Regions from separate parts of the Paraburkholderia sp. BL17N1 genome, predicted to be linked through region 1. Evidence: riboswitches for the same ligand, from Rfam matches in the RefSeq annotation. Region 1 holds a riboswitch; the other holds the start of a gene.
The links. Region 1 has a riboswitch for cobalamin ahead of cobG (precorrin-3B synthase). Riboswitches for the same ligand answer to the same signal wherever they lie in the genome.
Positions count from the first base shown of each region.

Region 2: another riboswitch for cobalamin. It lies ahead of B0G82_RS27915 (CbtB-domain containing protein); the one in region 1 lies ahead of cobG (precorrin-3B synthase).

Region 1 is NZ_RBIW01000002.1:3,459,001-3,464,108, forward strand. It holds gene B0G82_RS35455 (cobalt-precorrin-5B (C(1))-methyltransferase) at 1-78, opposite strand, end outside; gene cbiE (precorrin-6y C5,15-methyltransferase (decarboxylating) subunit CbiE) at 78-1,493, opposite strand; cobalamin riboswitch at 1,578-1,757, shown strand; gene cobG (precorrin-3B synthase) at 1,850-3,394, shown strand; gene B0G82_RS35470 (precorrin-8X methylmutase) at 3,387-4,013, shown strand; gene B0G82_RS35475 (precorrin-2 C(20)-methyltransferase) at 4,014-4,745, shown strand; gene cobJ (precorrin-3B C(17)-methyltransferase) at 4,742-5,108, shown strand, end outside.
Region 2 is NZ_RBIW01000002.1:1,778,499-1,783,606, reverse strand. It holds gene B0G82_RS27920 (CbtA family protein) at 445-1,185, opposite strand; gene B0G82_RS27915 (CbtB-domain containing protein) at 1,197-1,418, opposite strand; cobalamin riboswitch at 1,457-1,599, opposite strand; gene B0G82_RS27910 (histidine phosphatase family protein) at 1,663-2,250, shown strand; gene B0G82_RS27905 (hypothetical protein) at 2,269-2,709, opposite strand; gene B0G82_RS27900 (alpha/beta hydrolase) at 2,809-3,831, opposite strand; gene B0G82_RS27895 (MFS transporter) at 3,851-5,108, opposite strand, start outside.

The DNA.
Region 1 (5,108 bases):
CGACGTCGCGGTGGCGCAACTGCCGGTCGTGTAGCCGCTACGCAGCGGCGCGGGTTGTTCGGGGGTTTCTTCGCGCATCAGGGTTCTGGCGATGGGTCGGTGGGGGTGGCGCCGGTCGTGTTCGTCGCTTTCGTCGTGTTGGTCGAGTTGGTCGTGTTGGTGACATTCGTGGCGCTCATACCGCTTCCGGCACTTGCGGCACGCCTGGAATTCGGCACATTCACCGCATTCGTCGCATTGGTTGCGTTAATCACGGTTTCGGTTCCCACGAGGTTCACGCCCTCGCCGCTCGCCGGCTTCGTCACCTCCAGCAGCGTGATCGGCAACGCCTGCCGCCACGTATCGAACCCGCCAAGCGGTTGCGCGTCCGCCAATGCGATCCGTGTCAACGTCCCGCCATGCCGCTCGCGCCACGCCGTCAACGCCGCCTCGCCTTGCAACGTCACCGCATTGGCGACCAGCCGCCCGCCTTCGCGCAGACCTGCCCAGCATGCCTCCAGCACGCCCGGCACGGTCACGCCCCCGCCGATGAACACGGCATCCGGCACCGGCAACCCCTGCAGCGCCTCAGGCGCGCGCCCCGCCACGAGTTGCAGCCCCGGCACACCCAACGTATCGCGATTGTGTTCGATGAAACGTTGCCGTTCCGCGTGCCCTTCAATCGCAATCGCGCGACAGGTGGAATGCGCGCGCATCCATTCGATGCCGATCGAGCCGCTGCCCGCGCCCACATCCCACAGCAATTCGCCGGGCGTCGGCGCGAGGCGCGCGAGCGTGATCGCGCGCACGTCGCGCTTGGTCAACTGGCCGTCGTGACGAAACGCATCGTCGGGCAAACCGCAGGTCAGCGGCAGACGCGGTGCACCTTCGGTAGCACGGCAGTCGAGCGCGATCAGGTTCAGCGCGGCCACGTCGCCCGCGGACCACTGATCCGCGCGGCCGTCGATGCGCCGCTCCAGCTCGCCGCCCAGGTGTTCCAGCACACTCATGCGGGTCGCCCCGTAACCTCGTGCGTTCAGCAATGCCGCGAGCGCCGCGGGCGTGCGCCCGTCCGCGCTGAGCACGAACATGCGCGCGCCGTCGTGCAGATGCGCGTTCAGCGCGGGCAACGGCCGCCCCACCAGCGACACCGTCGCGACATCCTGCAACGGCCAGCCGAGCCGCGCGGCCGCCAGCGACAACGACGACGGCGCCGGCAGCACCCGCAATTCCCCCGCCGGCAATTGCCGCGCGAGTGTCGCGCCGACGCCGAACAGCATCGGATCGCCGCTCGCCAGCACGCACACGGCTGCGCCGCGCTCGGCCAGCAAGGGCGCGAGATCGAAGGGACGCGGCCAGGCGGCACGGCGCGCGGCGAGACGCGCGGGCAGCATCGCCAGATGACGTTCGCCGCCGTACACCACCGACGCTTCCAGCAAGGCCCGCCGCGCGGGCCGCCCCAAGCCGGCGAAGCCGTCGTCGCCTATGCCCACCACCGTCAGCCACGCGGGCATGCATCCATCCTCATTCTGTGTCTTCAAATAATGCGCTGTGCCACGCCGATCAAAGCGTCCAGCCTCGTTGTGCTGTTCGAAAAAAGGCATAATACAGCCGCCGGTGCCCTTCGGGGCCGAAGAGGGAACACAGTGCCACTGTGGCTGCCCCCGCAACTGTATGCAGCGAGTCCGCCTGCGCTCCACGCCACTGGTTCGACCGGGAAGGCCGCAGCGGACCATGACCTGCCAGCCAGGAGACCTGCCGGCGAGACTGTTCGTGCCAGCCAACATCGGGCGGGGTGTACCGATGCCGCAGCCATGCCCGCCTCACGGCATGCTCGGGCCGTCGCGCGACGCTAAACCCGGTGTCCGTCTTGAATCAAGCAACGCCCTCCACCGTTTTATCCGACGCGGCCGCCACGCTGCGGCCCTCGGCGTGTCCGGGGCTGCTGCGCATCGTCGCCGCGCGCGACGGCGGGATTTGCCGGATCAAACTGCCCGGCGGCGAATTGAGCGCGGCGCAGGCTCGGGCGATCGCGGAGGCTAGCGCGCGGCACGCGGGCGGGGTGATCGAGTTGACCAATCGCGCGAATGTGCAGGTGCGTGGCGTGAAGCGCGGTGAAGAGGCGGCTTTGATCGCGGCTTTGATCGACGCCGGTCTTGGGCCGATGCCGGCGAACGGCGTGGCGGGCCGTGCGAACACGATGGCGGCGGCCGACGCTGTGAATGAATGGGCCTCGAAAGCCCCGGACGCAGCAGCGCAGCGAGTGGGCACTGCCCACGCACTCTCCGCCGCAGTCTCGGCCGACGACGTCCGCAACGTCATGATCAGCCCCGCTGCCGGACGCGATCCATTCGCGCTGTTCGACACACGCCCGCTGTGCGCCGAATTGCTCACTATGCTGCAAAGCGAAGCGCGTTTCGCGGCGCTGTCGCCGAAATTCGCACTGTTGCTGGACGGCGGCGAACGGCTCGCGAGAGTGGACCATCCGCACGATGTGTGGCTGGCGGCGTCGCAAGAGGCGGACGGCGTGCGGTTCGTGTTCGGGTTCGCGGGTTGTCCGCCTGTGAGCGCCTATGCCGGCGCGCTTATGCAACGCCAAAGCACCGTGCTTGCAAAACCGGGCGTGAACAACACAGGGGCTCTAGCCGCAATCCTGCCTTCACAAGTCCCGGCACTAGTACGCGCGCTGCTCCTCACATTCCTCGACCTCGCCGCCGCCGACGCCACACGCATGCGCCACCTGCTAACCGCGCATTCCGTCGACGCAGTACTGCATCACGCCCAGCGCTATCTCGACTTCCCACTGACGCGAAACGCGAAGCTCGCCAACTGGCACCGCATTACACCAGCCGACGCCAACCTTCGCCTTGGCGCTCACGCCCAACGCGTGCCCGGAGCCTGGCACGTCGGCGGCCAGCCACCGCTGGGACGTCTCGATGCAGACACGCTAACGGGACTCGCCACGCTGTCGCAACAGCACGGCAGCGCCACGCTTCACCTGACACCCTGGCAAAGCGTGCTATTACCCGACATCGCCACGCACGCCGTTCCGATCTTGTTGTCCGGCCTGAACGCCCTCGGTCTCGCCTGCGATCCCGCACACGCGATCACGCACCTGATCGCGTGCGCCGGATCGAGCGGCTGCGTGAAGGGCCTCGCCGACACCAAGAACGACGCGTTGCGCCTCGCGGCTCGGCTGCCAGCCGGCGTGGACGTGCATCTGAGCGGCTGCTTGCGCTCGTGCGCCGCCGCGCATTGCGCGCCGTTCACGCTGCTCGCCGCCGCGCCCGGCCTGTACGACCTTTATCGGCGCGACGGCCGGCCCGGCTTCGGCCAGTGCGTCGCGCGCCAACTGACGATCGGCGAGGCCGCCGACCTGCTCGAACGCCTCGCCCGGAGTGACACCGATGCTTGATTACATTCGCGACGGTCAGGAGATCTATCGCCAATCCTTCGCGACGATCCGTGCGGAGGCCGACTTGTCGCGCATTCCCGCCGACCTCGAAAAACTCGCGGTGCGCGTGATCCACGCATGCGGCATGGTCGATGTGATCGACGATCTGCAATTTTCCGCGGGCGCGGGCGCGGCGGGCCGCGCGGCGCTCGCGCAAGGCGCGCCGATCCTGTGCGATGCCGGCATGGTCGCGCAAGGCATCACGCGCGCGCGGCTGCCGGCGAACAACGAGGTCATCTGCACGCTGACGCATCCAGACGTGCCGTCGCTCGCACGTGAACTCGGCAATACGCGCTCGGCGGCCGCGCTCGAATTGTGGCGGCCGCAGCTGGCGAGCGGCGTGGTCGTGATCGGCAATGCGCCGACCGCCCTGTTTCATCTGCTCGATATGCTCGACGCCGGTGCGCCCAAACCCGCGCTGATTCTCGGCTTTCCAGTGGGTTTTGTCGGCGCGGCCGAATCGAAAGCCATGCTCGCGGACGACAGCCGCGGCGTGCCCTACGTGGTGGTGCATGGCCGGCGCGGCGGCAGCGCGATGGCGGCGGCCGCCGTGAACTCGCTCGCCACGGAGGTCGAATAAATGACGGCGCAAGGACGTTTGTTCGGCCTCGGCGTCGGCCCCGGCGACCCGGAACTCATCACCCTGAAGGCGGTGCGCTTGCTGAAGGCGGCGCCGGTGGTCGCGTACTTTGTCGCGAAGGGGAAGAAGGGCAACGCGTTCAGCATCATCGAAGCGCATTTGCACGATGCCCAGCAGCATCTGCCGCTCGTCTATCCCGTGACCACCGAAGCGCTCGAACCGCCGCTTTCCTATGAAGCGATCATCGCCGACTTCTACGACACCGCCGCGCAAATCGTCGCCACGCACCTCGACGCAGGCCGCGACGTCGCCGTGATCTGCGAAGGCGATCCGTTCTTCTACGGCTCGTACATGTACCTGCACGACCGGCTCGCGGCGCGCTACGAAAGCGAAGTCGTGCCCGGTGTGTGCTCGATGCTCGGCGGCGCCGCCGTGCTCGGCGCGCCGCTGGTGTATCGCAATCAAAGCTTGTCGGTGCTCTCGGGCGTGTTGCCCGAAGACGAGTTGCGTCGCCGTCTCGCCGATGCCGACGCCGCCGTCGTGATGAAACTCGGCCGCAACTTCGACAAGGTGCGGCGCGTGCTCGGCGAACTCGGTCTCGCGGACCGCGCGCTTTACGTCGAACGCGCGACGATGGGAAATCAGCGCATCGTGCCGCTCGCCGAAGTCGATCCCATGGCGTCGCCGTATTTTTCGCTGCTCGTGGTGCCGGGGGAAAAATGGCAAGGATGAGCGCACCCGCGATCGTCATTCTCGGCGCGGGCGCGCTGGCGACGGCGCGGCGCATCCAGGCGCTGTACGCGGGCAGCCAGGTGCATGCGTTGCAGGGACGCGTCGAGGCGGACGTGCCGTACAGCGAACTCGGCGCGCATCTGCGGGAACTGTATGCGCTCGGCACGCCGATCGTCGCATTGTGCGCGGCGGGTATCGTGATTCGTTGTCTGGCTCCGTCGTTGTCGAACAAGGGCGTCGAGCCGCCGGTGCTGGCCGTCGCCGAAGACGGCAGCGCGGTCGTGCCGCTGCTCGGCGGTCTCGCCGGCGTCAATGTGATGGCGCGCGAGATTGCCGCGCTGCTGGCTGTGCCACCGGCCATCA
Region 2 (5,108 bases), 1.7 Mb from region 1:
TCGGCGCAGGCAACGAGAGAGTGTCCGCAGATCAGGAGGGGAATTGTGCCGACATGCAGAATCAATGCGCGGGTCGTGTACGCAGCCCTGACATCGGACAAATCCGGGAACGCGCAGCAAGCAACCTGATAAAAAAGGGCGACCGGAGTCGCCCTGAATGGTCACGCAAAACACCTGCCCTGTCCCGATGGTGCGGACAACCGGAGGCCGTGTGCAGCAACCAAGTTGTTAAATTCGAACGGAACAGATGTTTGTAGCTCTTGAGCATCGCGGGCGAATTTATCCACAGAAATTGTTCAGAAGCCTGTGGATAACCACCCCACAACCGCCCCAACTCCTTGACGCAGAACCCATCTTGACCGCTGCGCGCAAACTGCGGAGAGCGAAGCACGGCGAGCGAACCGTTGAGCGAAACCGCCGAAGCGGCCGCACTCGTCATGCCAATCAAGCCGACTTCACCGCCGACCGCCCCGCCACCCGCATCAACGCAATCCGCTCGACCAGTGCGCCAAACAGCAGCCCGATCGTCGCCCACATAATCGCCTGCATGCCGAGCGCCGCGACGCGGAATTTCCACAGCAGCACCGCCGGGAAAGCCTCCGGCACTTCGTTGATCGCGGGCATCGACAACTGCACCGCCGCGATGATCACAATGAACACCACCGCCCCCACGATCGAGCCGTTCCACGCGCCAAGTTTCATCGCCGCACGGCGCCGCACCTTGAGCGAGAACACCATCGCCGCCAGCGAGATCGCAATCATCAGGAAGAACAGCCCCGTGCGCGTCCCGATCGTCTCAGGGTCGCCGACCGAGGGCGGGTTCGCCGGATACTTCAGATTCGGCACGATCGCGAGCGCAATGAACGCGCCAAGCGCAAGCCATGCGGACAACGCGCGCGGGCTCAACGCGCCCACTCGGCCATAAGCGTAAGCGAAGACCAGCGAGAACAAGCCGCCGAATGCCGCGCCGTAAGTCAGCACGCCAGTCAACAAGCCGATACCCCGCTGCGTGTCGCGGCTCACCATCTCAGGCTCGGGCGCCTCGCCTTTCGCGGCGTCGGCCTTTTCTTCGAATGAAATGGCCTGATTGACCTGCGGCTCGCCCACCACCCGCGCGAAGCCGAACGTGAGGAGTCCCGAGGCGATGCCTGCAAGCATCCCGCGTACCAACAATTTACCCACCATGGTCGACTCCGTTAGTGGCAGGGAAAGCCGAGCAGATGGCGGCCGTCGTGCACGAACTCATGCACGTACATGCCCGGCACCAGCGAGGTGGCACCCTGTTCCGCACCCACGAAGTAAAGCGCGAGCAGCAACAGCAAACCGCCGAACACGACCCAGGGCAGCAACTCGCGCAGCGGAATCGGCGTGGGTTGAGCAACAGGCTGATTGGCGGGATCGAAAACAGCTTCGGTCATGATGGACATCTCCTGGGGTAACGCGCCCCGATAGTCATTGCAGAGGATTGGTGCGAAGCTCAGGTCTGGCTTTCGGCTTGTGCTGCCGATTACAGTGGCGCGACCGCGCCGGGCTCTCACCGGCTTCCGCGCTTCGCAGTCCCGCTATTCTACGCGCTAAACTTCGGCACCCGGCAACGCAAAACACACGTTTCATGCCGCCGGCGTTGGGCTTCGGGACGTGGCTTGATAGGACATGAACGGAATGGACACAAGGCTGTTACTGGTCAGCCACGCATCGACCGCGGCCCAGCGCGCAGGCCGTTTTCCCGCCGACGATTCACTCGACGCCCGCGGCCTCGCCGAAGCCCAAACCCACGCCGCACGCTTGCGCCTGGCGATCGCGGAAGAGTCACCGGCTTTCGTCAGCCCGGCCGCCTGCGCGCGCGAAACGGCGACGGCGCTGGGCCTCACGGCGTCGGTCGACGCCGGCCTGGCGGATCTGAACTACGGCGCATGGCAAGGACGGCGGCTCGCCGACCTCGCCGCCGAAGCGCCGCAAGACGTCGCCGCATGGACGCGCGATCCGGACGCCGCGCCTCACGGCGGCGAGTCGTTCAGTCAACTCGTGAAACGGGTAGGAGGATGGCTCGAAGCGTTGTTGGACGGCGAGACGGATCGTGCATCGAGCAACGTGGTCGCCGTCACCCACGCGCCGGTGCTGCGGGCAGCGATCGTGTATACGCTCGGAACATCGCCCATCGTTTTTCCGCGCATTGAAATCGCGCCACTTTCGATCATCGAGTTGCGGCACTCGTCGCGCGGCTGGACATGGTGGCCGGCGACACACTAGCCGCTCTAGCCCGGCGGCTTACTTACCCGACACCACCAGACGCAGCTTGTTCGACCCGGTCGGCGTCAGTGTGATATCGGTCCGCTTACCCTTCGCGCCCAGATAAAAGTGCTGACGTCCCGGCGAATTCTGATCGTGCGTCGCGTCGGGCAGACACGATGCGACGTCCGCCGCGACAGCTTGCAGCGCGTCGGCATTCGATCCGGCGTCGTGATGCGGCGTCCACGTGCATTGATAGGCACCGTGACTCGCCGAACATTGCGCGTCGTCGCCGTAAGGTTGCGCGACGCCCTTGCCGTCGTCCGACGTCAATGAGGTGAGCCCGCCAGGGGCCGCCGCGACGATCCGCTTCAGGGATGTGCAAGGGCTAGGCGCATCGTCGGCATACGCACCGCCGGTCAGCAAAACGCCCAGCGACGCAGCGGCGAGCGCGGTGGCAAGCAATCGGGTTCTGTTCATGTCGGCGCGGTCCTTGAAGTCACTCGCAGGTACAAGCGCGGTAGCACGCTTCATACCCAGGAAGGCCGACTCCTCAAGACCGCGCTTCGGTCACCGTCATTACAATCCCGTACCGAATAGAGCCGCCAGCCCCTGCGCCGATCCGAAAATCCCCTTGGCATCGTGCCCGACACCATCGATCACAAACGTCCGATGCGTCGCCAATCCTTCGGGATGCCGCAACGCCATATAGCGCGTGTAAGCCAGGCCGCGCCCGAGCCGGTGTTCACCTTGCGTCAACGCGGCGCACGAGCGGTCGAGTGCCGGATGCTGCGGATCGCAATCCGCGCCGCCAAGCAGCACGGTCACGTCACGCTGCGCGTAACGCGCTTCGAGCGTGGCCGCTGAAGCCGCGTCGCGAGAGTAAGCGGGCAAATCCTCGAGCCCATACTTCCAGCGATTGAACGACGGACACCTCGCCCGATCGAATGCCGCAAACTCGCCGGACACAGCAGACGCAACCGGCCCAACCGGCCGCATTGCATCGAAGTACACATACGACGAAGGATTCGCGACCACATAGCGCAGCGCGATACCGCGCGCCGCGAGGGACGCCTCGTCTCGCGCTACCACTGCGTAGCGCTGCACGACCTGCGCGCCGCCCGAGTGTCCCGCGATCACCACCTCGGCGAGCGACGCGAACTGCTCGCGCGACGCCAGCGTGTCCACAATCGCGTCGAGCACATCGAACGAACTGATCGGCGCGGGACCTTCGGCGTTCTCGCCAGCCATCCAGCTCGTCCAGTCCCAATGCAACGTGGACGGCGGCAGTTCATGCGCGTCGACATCCGCGGTCGCGAGAAACTGCGGCACGATCAGCAGCGTATCGGCTACGCTGGCGCCGGCGAGTGCGCACGAACGCTGCGCGAGTTCGAAATACGTGTCGCCGTTGCGCAGGCGGCCATGAATCAGAATCACGGCGCGTTGGACATCGCGCGTCGGCGCGAGCCAATCGCCGTTGGAAAACACCGGCACCGTGCCGCTGCCGGCTCGCGTCGTGACGCTCAGATGCCGGCTCGCCACGACCGCGACCGGATGTTCATTCGGCGCGCGTTCGTCGTCTGTGATGAAAGGCTGGGTCATGCAATAGGCTCGTGGTCGATCAATGAGTGGCGGGTCTAGCCGCCGCGCCGCTCGACATGCGTCCGGCGCGCGTGAAGTACACCATCGCGAGCGACACGAAGCCGGCAAAAATCAGGTAAAACGCGGGCGTGAGGCTGCTGCCGGTCACGCGCGTCAAGCCGGTGATGGTGAGCGGCGCCATGCCGCCGAACAGCGTCACCGCAATGTTGTACGACAGCGCCACGCCCGCCGAACGGCTGCGCACGGGGAACAAGGTCGCGAGCATGCCGGGATGCGCGCCGGACATGGCGGCGAGGAACAGCGTCGCGATCATCTGCGCGATGAACAGGTGCCCCGGCGTCGGATTCGTCACGACGAAGTGATAAAGCGGATACACGCAGACCATCCACGCGATCACGATGGGATAGAACAGCCGGTATGCGCCATAACGATCGGCGAGCTTGCCGGACAGCGGAAACAGAAACAGATTCAGCACACCGGACACGAACGCGCCGAGCAACGCGGTGGACAACGGCAAATGCAATTGCCGTTCGACATACACCGAGAGATAGGAATGCCAGACATAATTTGTCGCCGCGCCGACGATAATCACACCCATCGCGCAAATCGCCGCGTCGCCGTTGTCGCGGAAGAACTGGCGGATCGTGACGCGCGGCGGTTTGTCCTTGTGTTCGAGCAGCCGCTCGAACTCCGGTGACTCGGCCACGCGATGCCGGATATAGAAGCCGAACGGCCCCGCCAGCGCGCCGAACAGAAACGGCAAACGCCAGCCCCACGCCACCAGTTGCTCATGCGTGAGCTGCGTGGTCAGCAGATAGCCGACGCCGGACGACAGCAGCAACGCGAACGCTTGCGCCGACATGTTGAAGCTGCCGTAAAACATCTTCTTGTGCGAGGGCGCGTACTCGACCAGCATCGCGGAAGCCGTCGCGAACTGTCCGCCCACGGATAGCCCTTGCAACAAGCGAGCAAGCACCACCAACAGCGGCGCAGCGATGCCGATGCTCGCATAGCCCGGCGTGAGACCCATCAGCAACGTGCTGGCCGCCATCGAAATGATCAGCAGCGAGAGCGCCTTGCGTCGCCCCGCGCGATCCGAGTAGATGCCGAGCAGAATGCCGCCGATCGGCCGCACGATAAAACCGACGGCAAACGTCGCAAGCGTCAGCATGATCGACACGAAGCCGCTGCCGCCGGGAAAGAACACTTGCGCGATGATCTTCGCGAAGTAGCCGTAGATCAGAAAGTCGAACCACTCGAGTCCATTGCCGAGCACG